Regions from separate parts of the Azospira sp. genome, predicted to be linked through region 2. Evidence: predicted binding sites of a transcription regulator. Region 2 holds the regulator's gene; each other region holds the start of a gene.

Region 1 (5,005 bases), on a different contig from region 2:
CCTTCGCCGTGGTCAGCGATCCCAATGTGGACATCGTCGTCGAGCTGATCGGCGGCTACGGCGTGGCCAAGGACCTGGTCATGAAGGCCATCGAAAACGGCAAGCACGTGGTCACCGCCAACAAGGCCCTGCTGGCCACCCACGGCAACGAAATCTTCGCCGCCGCCCAGAAGAAGGGCGTCATCGTCGCCTTCGAAGCCGCCGTGGCCGGTGGCATCCCCATCATCAAGGCCCTGCGCGAAGGCCTCTCCGCCAACCGCATCGAGTGGGTGGCCGGCATCATCAACGGCACCACCAACTTCATCCTCTCCGAGATGCGCGACAAGGGCCTGTCCTTTGCCGACGTGCTGAAGGAAGCCCAGCGCCTGGGTTACGCCGAAGCCGACCCCACCTTCGACGTGGAAGGCGTGGACGCGGCCCACAAACTGACCATCATGTCCGCCATCGCCTTCGGCATCCCCATGAGTTTCGACAAGGCCCACGTGGAAGGCATCACCAAGCTGGACGCCATCGACATCAAGTACGCCGAGCAGCTGGGCTACCGCATCAAGCTGCTGGGCGTGACCAAGCGCACCCCGGAAGGCGTGGAACTGCGCGTGCATCCCACCCTGATCCCGGAAAAGCGCCTCATCGCCAATGTGGAAGGCGCCATGAACGCCGTTCTGGTGAAGGGCGACGCCGTCGGCGCCACCCTCTACTACGGCAAGGGCGCCGGTGCCGAGCCCACCGCTTCCGCCGTCATCGCCGACCTGGTGGATGTCACCCGCCTGCATACCTCCGATCCGGAACACCGGGTGCCCCACCTGGCCTTCCAGCCGGACGCCGTGGTGGACCTGCCGATCCTGCCCCTGGCCGAAGTGCAGACCGCCTACTACCTGCGCCTGCGGGTGGAAGACAAGCCCGGCGTGCTGGCCGACATCACCCGCATCCTGGCCGACCAGTCCATCTCCATCGACGCCATGATCCAGAAGGAGCCGGGCGAGGGCGAAGTGCAGACCGACATCATCCTGCTCACCCACCAGACCCGGGAAAAGAGCGTGGACGCGGCCATCGCCAAGATCGAAGCCCTGGCCGCCGTGCAGGGCAAGGTCACCCGCCTGCGCCTGGAAGAACTGCAGTAAGCCGCACCGCGCAGCCCTGACGGGCTGCGATGCAGCTAGGACGGGCATCTTCAGCCTGCCATCCCGGAAATGTCCGCCCCGTGCGGGTCTCCAGGATGGTGCGGTGAAGGTGCCCGTCCTTTTCCTTTGGCAGGATGGGGCAAAAGGCCTTGGCCGCCTCAGGGGTTTTGCCTGTCTGGATCAAAGACGGAGTGGTGCCGCCTGGACACAATGGGCGCTCCTGTTTTTACTCCGATCCCTGCGAGGACATCCATGCACGCCTGCGACCAACCCACTCCCCTGGCCCTCTATCCCTTCGACGCCCGGGGCGTTGCCAAGCGCTTCCGCCACGCCGCCATCTTCGGCGCCTTCGACGCCCTGTTTCCCGGCGAGACCATGCGCTTCTGCAACGACCACGACCCCCTGCCGCTGCTGGACCAGCTGCTTACCCGCTACGGCGACGGCATCTCCATCGCCTACGTGCAGCGCGAGCCGGGCGCCATCGTCATCGACTTCACCAAGCAGGGTTGAGGCAGCGCGCCGGCCAGCCCGGCGCCGCCCGATCCCACCAGGCCGGCCTTGCGCCGGCCTTTTTTTATCGCAACAGGCGAAGGGCGGTGGAAGGGGCGGTGTTGGCTTGGCCGAGAACTGCTGTTCCGGCCTGTTGCAGGATTTGATTGCGGGTCAGCCGGGCGGTCTCTTCGGCAAAATCCGCATCGGTGATGCGGCTGCGGGCGGCGCTGGTGTTTTCCACATAGGCCTGCACATTGGCCACCACCGCTTCGAAGCGGTTCTGCACCGAGCCGAAGGTGGCCCGCAGGTTGGCGATCTTGGCGATGTCCGCATCGACACTGACGACCGCCGCCGCTGCCAGGGCCTGGTTGGTGATGTTGATGGTGCCGGTGGCGGTCATGCTCTGGTAGTAGGAATACAGACCGGTGCCGGCGCCTACCCAGCCGTAACCTGCAGCGGCGTTGGCGGCGGCATTGTTCACTGCCGCCAGGACGACTGCCGGTTTGGCGCCCGCATTGGCGTTATAGGCGGCTTCGGCGGCCTGGTAGGTGGCCCAGGCCGCATTCTGGGCCGGGCTGCCGCTGGTGAAGCCGCTGACGTTGTAGGTGTTGCTGCCCACCGTGGTGGTGAGTCCGCTGGTGACGAATTTGCGCAGGGCCTGGTCGGCGGCGGTGATGGCGGCCAGGGGCGAGCTGCCGCCCTGGACGGCGCCGAGGATGGCACTGGAGGCCTTGGCCGCCGGACTGGGACTGCCCAGGGATTGGGCCAGGTCCGTGGTGCTGACCTGGATGCGGTTGTCGCCGCTGCCGCTGTAGCCCACCTGGAAGGTCAGGGTGGAGGCGCCGGAGAGCAGGCGGGAGCCGTTGAAATCCGTGGTCTGCACGGTGCGGCTGATTTCCTGGGTCAGCTGGTCCACTTCCTTTTGCAGCTGGGAGCGGTTGCTGTCCACCATGGAGCCGTTGGCCGCCTGGATGGCGATTTCCCGGATGCGTTGCAGGTTGCCGCTGATCTGACCCAGGGCCGACTCGGCCACCTGGCTCAGGGAAATGCCGTCGTTGGCGTTGCGCACCGCCTGGTTGCCGCCGCGGATGATGGTGCTGAGGCCCTCGGCGATGGCCATGCCGGCGGCGTCGTCCTTGGCGCTGTTGATGCGCAGGCCCGATGACAGGCGCTGCAGCGATTGGGCGAGGGTCCCGGACGAGCGCGCCAGGTTCTGCTGCACGGTCTGTGCGAGAACGTTGGTGTTAATGATCAGCGGCATCGGGCGTTCGTACCATCGGGATGGGCGGCTATTCCGTACTTTTTGCGGAGCAAGGGGCTACCCATCCCTATCGGCCTTGGGCCCGCCAACTTGAGGGTGTTGCCCGTATTCGTCCTTACGTTATGCCCTTGGGGCGCCAGGCTTCGGCAAGGGGAGCGGCCGTGGTATCCTTCGGCCCTTCCTTAAGTCCTTGAACGTCCCGGATTTTCCATGCGCTATCTGTCTACCCGCGGTGATGCAGCCTCCTCCCCGACCCAGTCCTTCTGCGACATCCTCCTCGGCGGCCTGGCCCCCGATGGCGGCCTCTACCTGCCGGAAACCTATCCCCAGGTGAGCCGGGCCGAGCTGGATGCCTGGCGTCAGCTGTCCTACGCCGAGCTGGCCTTTGCCGTGCTGTCCAAGTTCATCGACGACATTCCCCCGGCCGACCTCAAGGCCATCTGCGACAAGACCTACACCGCCCAGGTCTATTGCCATGCCCGTCCCGGCGACAACGCCGCCGATGTGACCCCCATCCACTGGCTGGAGCAGGGCAAGCTGGCCCTGCAGGAACTGTCCAACGGCCCCACCCTGGCCTTCAAGGACATGGCCATGCAGCTCTTGGGCAACCTTTTCGAGTACGTGCTGGCCAAGCGCGGCGAAGAGATCAACATTCTCGGCGCCACCTCCGGCGACACCGGTTCCGCCGCCGAATACGCCATGCGCGGCAAGAAGGGCGTGCGTGTCTTCATGCTCTCCCCGGACGGCAAGATGAGCGCCTTCCAGCGGGCCCAGATGTATTCCCTGCAGGACGAGAACATCCACAACATCGCTGTGCGCGGCATGTTCGACGACGCCCAGGACATCGTGAAGGCCGTCTCCAACGACGCCGCCTTCAAGGCCAAGTACAAGATCGGCGCCGTCAATTCCATCAACTGGGCCCGGGTTGCCGCCCAGATCGTCTATTACTTCAAGGGCTACTTCGGCGCCACCGAGAACAACGACCAGCAGGTGGCCTTCTGCGTGCCTTCCGGCAACTTCGGCAACATCTGCGCCGGCCACATCGCCCGCATGATGGGCCTGCCCATCGGCAAGCTGATCCTGGCCACCAACGAAAACAACGTGCTGGACGAGTTCTTCAAAACCGGCGTCTATCGTCCCCGCAAGACCGCCGAGACCTTCGTCACCTCCAGCCCCTCCATGGACATTTCCAAGGCCTCCAACTTCGAGCGTTTCGTCTTCGATCTGGTGGGTCGCGACCCGGCCAAGGTGCGGGAACTGTGGGCCCAGGTGGATGCGGGCAATGCCTTCGATCTGCGCGGCACCCCCTACATGGACAAGCTGGCCGGCTTCGCCTTCGTCTCCGGCGCCAGCAGCCATGCCGACCGCCTGGCCACCATCCAGTCCTGTTGGCAGACCTATGGTGTGATGATCGACACCCACACCGCCGACGGCCTCAAGGTGGCCAAGGAAAATCCCGTCGCCGGCATGCCCACGGTGGTGCTGGAAACGGCCCTGCCGGCCAAGTTCGCCGAGACCATCCGGGAGGCCCTGGGCCGGGAACCGGAAGTGCCTGCCGATCTCCAAGGTCTGGAAAAGCTGCCCCAGCGCGTCGAGGTCATGGACCCGGACGTGAATGCGGTGAAGGCCTTCATCCAGGCCCGGGTCTGAGCAGGACCTGCCACTACCGAACGGGGCACCTGCGGGTGCCCTTTTCTTTGACGGAGCGATCAAGATGAGCCAACACGAAAAATTCTGGAGCGAGCGCTTCAGCGCCGCCGGCGAGGATTACCTTTTCGGCACCGCTCCCACCCGTTTTCTCGCCCTCCACGAATTCCTCCTGGGGGCGGGCAGCACCGCCCTGTCGGTGGCCGATGGTGAGGGGCGCAACAGCGTTTGGCTGGCGGAGCAGGGCCTGCAGGTGACGGCGGTGGAAGTGTCGCCGGTGGCGGTGGAGAAGGCGCGGCGCCTGGCCGCCGGCCGGGGCGTCCTGGTGGATTTCCAGGTGGCGGACCTGCTGGACTGGGCGTGGCCCGAGGCCGCCTACGACCTGGTGGTGGCCGTGTTCATCCAGTTCTCCAACCCGGAAGAGCGGCAACGGATTTTTGCCGGCCTGGCCCAGGCCTTGAAACCGGGCGGTCGCCTGCTGTTG
Region 2 (5,005 bases):
GCAGGACCAATCCTGATCCGGCGCCCGCCCTCCTCCCTATGAATCAAGCGACGATGACCCTCAAATCCCTGTTGGAAGGCGAACTTGCCCAGATGGGGGATTTCATCAAGCTGCTGAAGGAAGAGCAAGGCGCCTTGACTGCCGGGGATACCGAAGCCCTGGAGGCCCTCAGCGCCACCAAGGTTGCTTTGGTGCAAACCTTGAATCGTAGCGGGGAAGCCCGTAACGTCGTGCTCAGAAGTGCGGGTCTGGAAAACGACCGCCCGGGCGTAGAGGCCTGGATTCGGGGCAACCCGAAGGATCTCGCCGTTCAGCAATTGTGGAACAGCCTCAAAGTCGCCGTGGTGGAAGCCAGGGAACTCAACCTGCTGAATGGAAAGCTGATTGCCATGCGCCTGCAGCACAACCAGCAGACCCTGAGCGCTTTGCTGTCCACCTCCGCCACTCCCCAGAGCAATCTCTACGGCCCCGACGGTCAACCGACCCAACTAAGTGGCCGGCGCATCATCGACGCCGCCTGAACCTCCGGTTCCGGGCTCCCCGTTCCCGGAGCCCCCCCCTGCCCTCCCGTTTTACTTTACTACTCCAAGGCCCCTCTATCTGGCAGGAGTCGCGATGCCCGCTGGCGAAGCAGGAGGAACACCGGCCGGCGGCGCCATGGGCGCCTGAGGAGTCGGAGCGACCACGGCAGGTTTTTCCGGCAGCATGGAATCAATCAGGATGCTGACCCGCCGGTTCCGGGCCCGCCCTTCCACCGTCTCATTCATCTCGACCGGCCGGGTTTCGCCGTAACCGATGGCTGTCAGATGGGTAGGAGCGACTCCGGCATCGACAAACAACCGCAGCACCGTGGTGGCCCGCACCGCGGACAACTCCCAGTTAGACGGGAATTGGGCGGTCCGGATGGGGATGTTGTCGGTATGTCCTTCGATGGTGATGGGGAAATCGGTCGGCGCCAGTACCTCACCGACCGCCCGCATGGCCCGGATGGAGGTCTGTTCCAGCTGGGCCTGACCTGGGGCGAAGAGAATGCTGTCGTTGATTTCGATAGTGACGCCACGGGCCGTTTCCAGCACCCTGACCTTGCCCTGCTGCACCAGGGGCGCCAGGACGGCAAAAATGTCCTTGGCCACATTGCGCATCTTGTCCCGTTGCTGCTGTTTGGCCTCGACGACCTTGGGATCCTCCTTCACCACGATCTGCTTGACCACACTGTCCGGCGTCCGCTTGGGCACGACCGTGATGGCGCCCCCATCGACGATGGAGGGGTTCTTGAAGGCAGTGATCAGGGAATCCGATAGCACCCGGTACTTGCCCTCGTTCACCGACGAGATGGCGTACATCACCACGAAGAAGGCAAACAGCAGGGTAATGAAGTCGGCGTAGGAAACGAGCCAGCGCTCCAGATTCTCATGCTCGTCCGCGTGCTTTTTATTGCGGCGTCCCATGGGATCAGCTCACGTAACCCTGGAGGCGGCTCTCGATGATGCGCGGGTTGTCGCCGTTGGCGATGCCGACCAGGCCATCCACCAGCATTTCCCGCAGGGTCACCAGGCGGGCAATATGAGCCTTCAGTTTGGTGGACATGGGAATCAGCACCAGGTTGGCCATGCCGACGCCGTAAATGGTGGCCACGAAGGCGACGGCGATACCGGCCCCCAACTTGGAGGGATCGGACAGGTTCTCCATCACGTGGATCAGACCCATCACCGCGCCGATAATGCCGATGGTGGGAGAGAAACCGCCGGCGGATTCCCAGAACTTGGCACCGGCCTTCAGTTCCTCTTCATAGGTGCCGATTTCCACCTCCAGCACCTCCCGCAGACGTTCCGGCTCCGCACCGTCCACCAGCAGTTGCAACCCTTTCTGGATAAACGGATCGCGCAACTGGGCGATGAATCCCTCCAGGGCCAGCAGGCCCTCGCGCCGGGAGACATGACTCCAGTCGGAAATGCTGTTGATCATCCAGGCGTGATTGACCGCCGGCGGCACCCACACCCACTTGAGCATCTTGAAAGCCCGGACCACGGTGGATACGGGACTCTGCAGCAGGACGGCACCGAAGGTCCCCCCCAGCACGATCATGGCGGCGGTGGGCTGCAGCAGGGAGCCGAGGTGCCCGCCTTCGAGAATCTGCCCCCCGATGATGGCACCAAGCCCCAGGAGCAAACCGATAATGCTTATGCTATCCATGGCGTTTTTTCTTCTTTCCTGAAGTCTCACCCAGAACCTTGGCCCGCAAGCGGGCGATGGCCTGACTATGCAGCTGACAGACGCGGGACTCGGTCACCCCCATGACTTCGCCGATTTCCCGCAGATTGAGGTCCTGCTCATAGTAGAGGGCCATCATCAATTTTTCCCGTTCCGGCAACTCGCCGATGGAAGCCACCAGGGTCTGCCGCAGGCTCTGCTCCTCGAGCAGGCGCAGGGGATCGGCATCGTGATCCGTCAGGTGGCGCTCCAGGAAGCCCTCCTCGCCCTCTTCGGTGAAGTCCTCGAAATAGAGCAGTTGGTGGCCCCGGGCTTCGCCCAGCATTTTCTGGTAATCGGCCAGGGACATGTCCATGGCTTCGGCCAACTCTTTTTCCGTGGGAACACGGCCGTGCTCCTGTTCGAGTTGGGTGATGGCTTGTTCGATGCGGCGCAGGTCCCGGCGCAATCCCCGGGGCAGCCAGTCGTTCTCCCGCAGGCCATCCAGCATGGCCCCCCGGATGCGCTGCGCCGCGTAGGTCTCGAACTGGGCGCCGTGCCCGGTCTCGAACCGGTTCATGGCATCCAGCAGACCGATCATCCCGTTCTGCACCAAATCCTCCACCTGCACACTGGACGGCAGGCGTGCCATCAGGTGGTAAGCGATGCGCTTGACGAGAGGAGCGAAGCGCTGGACGAGCTGTTCCTTGTCGAGCTGACCAGCGGCGTTATACATATGTCGGTTGGGCTATCCGGCGTGGATAGGGCTCGGCGTAATGCGTTGGCTCAAGTGTAGCAGCTGTTGCACGAATTGTTCGAGTCCGCCCCCTTCCCTACCCGACTGGGGCCAGTGCAGCATGTCGGCCGCCAGGCCGCGCAGGCTGCGGGCCGCCGGACTGTCCGGGAACGCCGTGACCACGGGCTGGGCGAGTCGGGACGACTGGCGCAGGGCATCGTCCAGGGGGATGCAGCCGCTGTAGTCCAGGCTGACGTGCAGGCGCTGGCTGGCAACCTGGGCGATGTTGTCGAAAATCGCTTCCGCATCGGCGGCGGCCTTGACCTTGTTCACCAGGATGCGGAAGTCGCGCCGGGCGTAGCCGGTGCTCATTTTCTTGATCAGGGCATAGGCCTCGGTGATGGCGGAGCCGGTGGCAGAGAGCACGATCACCGTTTCCTGGGCCGCCAGGCCAAGAGGCGAGAAACCCAGGGGATGATCCACCGCCGTATCCACCAGGATGACGTCGGCCGGATGCTCCATCTCCGCCAGGCCTTCCACCAGGGCCTGCTTCTGGGCCAGGGAAAAACGGGAAAGCTTCTTCACGGCCCGGGCCGCCGGCAGCAGGCGCACGCCGGCACCAGCGGCGAGCAGCACCTCTTCCAGGGGCTTTTCCCGGTTCACCACATGCACCAGGTCATAACGGGCCGGCACGCCGAACAGGGCGGCCTGGTTATCGGCGCCGGTATTCTCGTCCAGGATCAGGACTTCCTTGCCCTGGCGCGCCAGGGCGGCCGCCAGGTTGGCCACGGCCACGCTTTTGCCGACGCCTTCGCAGCCGGCGGCAAAACTCACCACCCGCAGTTGCTCGCGCCCGAACAGGCGGCGCAAGCCGGCCGCCTGGTCACCCCGGAATTCAGCCACGACGGCCTCCATAGGTGCCGGTCAGGCCCGCATTGGCCATCATCAGGGCCGGCTCGACGCCGGCATAGCGATGGGGAGAGGTTTCCGGCAGGTCCTTGAAGGCCCGGTGCAGCAGATAGGCCCGGTTAGGCAGGTGCAGATCTTCAGGCACGCGCTGGCCGTTGGAGACGTAGTGCAGCTTGAGGCCGTGGCGCATGATGGCATCCAGGGGCGTCGCCAGGCTGGCAGCTTCGTCCACCTTGGTCAGGATGCAGCCGGCCAGGTCTTCGCCCTGGTAGGCGGATATCACATCATCCAAAGTATCGCCGCGGCTGGTGGCCGACAGGCAGAGCAGGCGGCGCACGTCGCCGTTGGCGCCCATCAGCATGGAAATCTGCTCGGCCACCAGGCGGTCCTTCTGGCTCATGCCCATGGTGTCGATCAGCACCATGTGCTTGTGGGACAGTTCTTCCAGGGTATTGCGCAGATCGCCCACGTCCCGCACCAGATGCACGGAAACGCCGAGGATGCGGCCATAGATACGCAACTGCTCGTGAGCGCCGATCCGGTAGCCGTCGGTGGTGACCAGAGCCAGCTTGTCGGCACCGTGGCGCACCACGCAACGGGCGGCCAGCTTGGCGGTGGTGGTGGTCTTGCCGACCCCGGTGGGACCCACCAGGGCGTACACGCCGCCCCGGTCGATGATGTCGTTGTCGTTGCCGATGGTCAGCAGGGAACGGTCGGCGGCACCCTTGATCCAGGCCTGGGCCTGGGAGGCATCCAGTTCGGCAGGCAGTTCGGCCAGCAGTTCGCGGGAAAACTGGGGGGAGAAGCCGGCATCCAGCATCTGGCGCAGCATGTCCGTCTTCACCGGCTCCATGCGGGCGGTCTCGCCCCAGGCGAAACCGGCCATGTGCTGCTCGACGATTTTGCGCAGGGCGCGGATCTCTTCCATCATGACCGCAGCCGGGATTTCCTCTTCCTCGCGCACCGCACGGGTAGCGCCGGAGCGGGCGGCCATCTCGGGACGGGGCGCCAGACGCTGAGCCGGGCGGGCGACGGCCGGGATGGGGCCACTGGCGGGGTTTGCAGCGGCACCACGCTGGGAAGGCTGCATTTCTGCGGCTCGGGGAGCAGGGGCAGGCCGGGCCGGCGCCGCAGCTGGTGCAGGGCGGGAGGCGCTGGAGAGGCTGACCT
Region 3 (5,005 bases), on a different contig from region 2:
TGGAAACGGCGTTATCCACGCCTTGTTTCGTGGATGCAATCACCAGCTTATATTGGGGGGCTGCCGAGGTGCCGGCATTGATGACGCTGGCTTTGGCGAGGGACTGGGTGGCGGTCTTGCCGCTTTCCGTCACTGTCGCCGCGTTGATCTTGTCGCGGATGGTCTCCAGCGAGTCGCTGGCCGTCAGGGCGATATCAAAGCTTTTGCCACCAGCAGACAAAGTGAACGTTCCATCTGCGCCGACTGCGGCTTTGGAGTCAGTCTGGGCGGCAGATGCCCGCACACCGGCCTGTGCCAGTTGAGAAATCTTTATGTCGTAGCTACCCGGGGTGGCCGTATTGGTAGCAGTTGCATTCAGAAGAGAGGTATTGGAAGACGTAGCCTTGGCTGCGGCAAAGTCCATGTCCAGCTTCAGGCCAGAGACAGCGGTCTTGAATGCATCCAAATCGCTCTTGACCTTGCCAAAGGCGCTCAACTGATCGTTGAACGTCTGCTTCTTGGCAGTAAGCGAGTTGAGCGGCTGACGCTCAAGCTGAAGTAGCTGGCTTACCAGGCTGTTGACGTCGAGTCCTGAACCAATACCTGCGCTTGAAATGCCCATGTTCGTTCTCCGTTATGCCGCAACACTGAAATGTACTTAAACACGCTCCTTGATCAACAGGCCTTGCAGTTCATCAAGTCGCTTTGCGATAACAAGCATTTCCTGTGCCGGAATCTGGCGAATCACTTCCTTGGTTTTTACATCAATCAGCTTGACCACGCTCGTACCCGTCGCGTCATCGATCGAGAACTGCAAGTCGCTGCGTAAGCCGGCTACGGTTTGATTAGCGCGATGGGTTGCCTCCTGCAGGGCATCCTTTTCTTCGACCGGCTTTTGTTTTTCCTGCTCAGAGATACCAGTGTTCTTCGTGGTGCTGACAGAGGATACATCGGCGGTGGGAATGTCGCGTTTGACAGCAACGGCATCACCAGTTGCGCGGTTGGTTGCCTGGGAGGGGTAGGCAGGGGGTCCGCTGCTATTCAAAGGTTGGATAGTCATTTCCAGCTCCTCTACACGGCATAGCCGGAGTGGCTTCGAGCCAAGCTCGCCGCCACTCCGGCTAAATACTGCTAGCTACTTTACGCGGCTTAGCGCAGGAGGGTCAGCGCACCCTGGGGCACGGTGTTCGCCTGGGCCAGAATTGCCGTACCAGCTTGTTGCAGAATCTGGTTACGGGTCAGCTGGGCGGTTTCTGCAGCGAAGTCGGCGTCGATCAGGCGGCTCTTGGAAGCGCTGAGGTTTTCCACATAGTTTTGCAGGTTGGACACCACGGCTTCGAAGCGGTTTTGCACGGAACCGAAAGTTGCGCGGATGTTGGCGATCTGAGCGATGTCGGCGTCGAGCTTGTTGATTGCAGCAGAGGCGCCGCCGGAAGTCGTCACATTGACGGTACCGGTTGCAGTCAGGGTGCCGCTGTATGCGTTCAGGCCGGCTGCACCGTTCTGCGCCAGGTTGGAGGTATCCACGCTCACTTGGTTGTCGGCAGAACCGCTGAAGCCGACCTGGAAGGTGATGGTGGAGGCGCCGGACAGCAGCTTGGTGCCGTTGAACTCGGTGGTCTGAACGATACGGCTGATTTCCTGAGTCAGCTGGTCCACTTCCTTCTGCAGCTGGCTACGGTTGGTGTCGCTGATGGAGCCGTTGGAGGCTTGCACGGAGATTTCACGAATCCGCTGCAGGTTGTTGGCGATCTGGCCCAGGGCGCCTTCAGCCGTTTGACCGACGGAAATACCGTCGTTGGCGTTGCGGATGGACTGGTTGCCACCGCGGATGGCGCTGGTCAGACCTTCTGCAATAGCGGAACCAGCGGCATCGTCCTTAGCGCTGTTCACACGCAGACCGGAGGACAGGCGCTGGAGAGAAACGGACAGGGATTGGTTGGAAGTCGCCAGGTTCCGCTGTGCGTTCAGGGACGAAATATTGGTGTTGACGATCAAAGCCATGATTATCTCCTTGGTTCCATTGATTATTTACCACTTCGGGTAAAACTTCGGTGGCGAAGCCCGCCGCCTTTGAATCAATTATCGGAGCCGGGGAAGATAACTTTAGGTCTTTTTTTCGAAAACTTTTTTTGCGTGCCTTAAAAAGAAAGAGGCACCCCTCCCGTCTCGCCCCATGCGCCCGTTGCAGGCCCATGAGGGGGGGAAAGGTGCCGCAAATATACTGGTAAGTAGCTGGTCAGCGCATTACTTCAAGAGGGTCAGTGCGCTTTGGGGAACGGTATTGGCTTGAGCCAGGATCGCGGTGCCTGCCTGCTGCAGAATCTGATTGCGAGTCAGTTGGGCGGATTCTGCGGCAAAGTCCGTATCCATGATGCGGCTCTTGGAGGCGCTGAGGTTTTCCACGTAGTTCTGCAGATTGGCGATCACGGCCTCGAAGCGGTTCTGCACGGCACCATAGGTGGAGCGCAGATTGGCGACCTGGGCGATGTCGAAGTCCAGCTTGGACAGGGCAGCGGAGGCGCCAGCGGAGGTGGTGACGTTGATGGTGCCGGTTGCCGTCAGGCCGGCACTGTAGCTGTTCATGCCAGCGGATCCGGCAGCGGTCTGGGCCAGGTTGGTGGTGCTGATGGCCACCTGGTTGTCCGTGGAGCCGCTGTAGCCGATCTGGAAAGTGATGGTGGAAGCGCCGGACAGCAGCTTGGTGCCGTTGAACTCGGTGGTCTGAACGATACGGCTGATTTCCTGGGTCAGCTGATCCACTTCTTTTTGCAGCTGGCTGCGGTTGCTGTTGCTGATGGAACCGTTGGCTGCCTGCACGGAGATTTCACGAATCCGCTGCAGGTTGTTGGCGATCTGCCCCAGGGCGCCTTCGGCCGTTTGACCGACGGAAATACCGTCGTTGGCGTTGCGGATGGCCTGGGTGTTGCCGCGGACGCCGCTGGTGATGCTTTCTGCCACGGCAAGGCCGGCTGCATCGTCTTTGGCGCTGTTAACCCGCAGGCCGGAAGACAGGCGTTGCAGGGACAGGCCGAGGGCGGCGTTGGAGTTGCTCAAATTGCGTTGCGCGTTGAGCGACGCAATATTGGTGTTGACGATGAGTGCCATATTTAGCTCCTTACCAGAGGGCAAAATTGTTTGATACGGCTAATGCCCTGCTGGGCAATGCCGTTCTGGCTCTCTTAAAGCAACTGGTGTGCCACGTTTCTCAAGAGGGCCGGCAAGGAGTTTTCTGCGGGCCGGAAAGGCCCGTGGATTGCGGGTCTTTACATATCCTGCATTTTTGGGCGGGCGTTCCCGGCGAGACTTTCCAAATCCCGGCGAACGCTTTGCAGAACCGGCAACCATTGCCCCGGCATTTTTTGCCGGTACAGTTTGAGGCTGGGATACCAGGGGCTGTCTTGCCGCTCCTGGAGCCAGCGCCAGTCTGCATCCCGTGGCAGGAGCAGCCAGGCTGGTCGTCCCAAAGCCCCGGCAAGGTGGATGATGGCCGTGTCTACCGAAATCACCAGATCCAACTGGCTGACAATGGCTGCCGTGTCGGCAAAATCCCGGATGCCTGCCGTGACGTCCCGCAAACCTTGGGGAAGCTCGGCGGCCGGTAGTTGCAGGCTGATGAATTCAACCCCCGGTGCCGCCAGTAATTCGGCCAATTGGGCCAGGGGGCACGAGCGTTGGTGGTCATTGCGATGCCGGGGATTGCCTGCCCAGGCCAGGCCGACCCGGAAACGGCTTCGGGGGCCGAGCATGTCTTGCCAGTGGCGCACACGCGCTGCCTCAAGCGGCAGATAGGGAATGGGACCCGGCAGGTCGGCCAGACCGATGTGCAGCAGGTGGGGCAGGCTCATCAGCGGCAGATAGCACTGGCAGCCCCACGCATCAGCCGGCAGTTCCCCTGTCTGAGGGACCAGGTGGTCGATACCGGCAACGCCCTGGAGCAGGGGAATGAGGGAGGGCTGGCACTCCAGCGTGACTTTGGCGCCCCGGCGCTGCAGTTCCGGGGCAAAGCGAACGAACTGCAGCGTATCTCCCAGGCCTTGTTCGGCTCTGAGCAGCAGGTGCTTGCCGGCCAGATCTTCCCCTTGCCAGCGGGGCAGGGTTGCCGCAAAACGGGTACGGGTACCGGCTGCCGCCCCCCATTCATATTCCTGCCAGCCGGCCTCCAGTTGGCCGAGGGCGAGCAGGGACATGGCGTAGTTCCAGTGGGCCAGGGCATAGTCGGGCGCCAGGGCGATCGCCTGGCGCTGGGCTTCCAGTGCTTCCTGATACAGCCCCATGGATTTCAGGACGTTGCCCAGATTGGTCCAGGTGACTGCGGACCGGGGTACCAGGGCGGCCGCCCGCCGACACTGCTCCAGCGCTTCTGCCGTGCGTCCCCGGGCCTGAAGCACAGTGCTCAGATTGGTCATGGCATCTGCGTGCTGCGGTGCCAGGCGCAGGGCCTGGAGGAAGGCCTGCTCGGCCTCCGCCAGCTTATTCTGATCGAGTAGGATCAGGCCCAGGTTGTTGTGCAGGTTGGGCGTGTCCGGTGCCAGGAGCAGGGCGTTGCGCAGCGACAGTTCGGCCCCTTCGTACTGGCCCAACTGACGGAATATCTGGCCCAGATTGTCATAGGCCAGGGCGTTGCCCGGTTCCAGCTCCACCTGGCGCAGGGTCAGTTGCAGGGCCATCTCGGTCTTGCCGAGATTGAAGGCATTGACGGCCAGGTTGGTGATGCAGGGCACATGGTCCGGCGCCAGCTGGTAGGCCTTTTCGTAGGCGGTGAAAGCTGCCTCCCGGCGACCCAGCCGATCCCGGCACATGCCGAGGTTGAAATGTACCTGCCAGGCCTGGGGCGCCAATTGGGCGGCGGCAGCAAAGGCTTGTTCCGCCCCGGCCATGTCTCCCTGGCTGAAGCGTTGCTGGCCCTGTTGCAGCAGTTCGTCCAGCCGGCTCATCGCTCGCTCGCCCAGACGGCCAGCGCCGCCGTCAGCTGGGCGATGGCGCTTTCCCAGTCGCCGGGGCCGGGCTGGCGGAACTGGCGCAG

What was found. Region 2 encodes FliA, which starts transcription of late flagellar genes. Its sites were predicted from a motif close to CTAAAGTTNNNNNNNNNNNNGCCGNTA; they were not measured.
Region 1: a site for FliA is predicted at 2,943-2,969, ahead of OEL49_RS16425 (flagellin). Genes of this name have one in related genera too.
Region 3: a site for FliA is predicted at 2,063-2,089, ahead of OEL49_RS17230 (flagellin). Genes of this name have one in related genera too.

The regions. Positions count from the first base shown of each region.
Region 1 covers NZ_JAOTRW010000012.1:32,244-37,248, reverse strand. The annotation lists gene OEL49_RS16435 (homoserine dehydrogenase) at 1-1,121, shown strand, start outside; gene OEL49_RS16430 (DUF2249 domain-containing protein) at 1,374-1,631, shown strand; gene OEL49_RS16425 (flagellin) at 1,696-2,874, opposite strand; gene thrC (threonine synthase) at 3,085-4,524, shown strand; gene OEL49_RS16415 (class I SAM-dependent methyltransferase) at 4,589-5,005, shown strand, end outside.
Region 2 covers NZ_JAOTRW010000004.1:45,201-50,205, forward strand. The annotation lists gene flgM (flagellar biosynthesis anti-sigma factor FlgM) at 1-16, shown strand, start outside; gene OEL49_RS06095 (flagella synthesis protein FlgN) at 54-521, shown strand; gene motD (flagellar motor protein MotD) at 597-1,448, opposite strand; gene OEL49_RS06105 (flagellar motor protein) at 1,453-2,193, opposite strand; gene OEL49_RS06110 (RNA polymerase sigma factor FliA) at 2,186-2,926, opposite strand; gene OEL49_RS06115 (MinD/ParA family ATP-binding protein) at 2,939-3,829, opposite strand; gene flhF (flagellar biosynthesis protein FlhF) at 3,822-5,005, opposite strand, start outside.
Region 3 covers NZ_JAOTRW010000014.1:7,402-12,406, forward strand. The annotation lists gene fliD (flagellar filament capping protein FliD) at 1-601, opposite strand, end outside; gene OEL49_RS17225 (flagellar protein FlaG) at 638-1,039, opposite strand; gene OEL49_RS17230 (flagellin) at 1,129-1,983, opposite strand; gene OEL49_RS17235 (flagellin) at 2,227-3,087, opposite strand; gene OEL49_RS17240 (tetratricopeptide repeat-containing glycosyltransferase family protein) at 3,246-4,916, opposite strand; gene OEL49_RS17245 (tetratricopeptide repeat protein) at 4,913-5,005, opposite strand, start outside.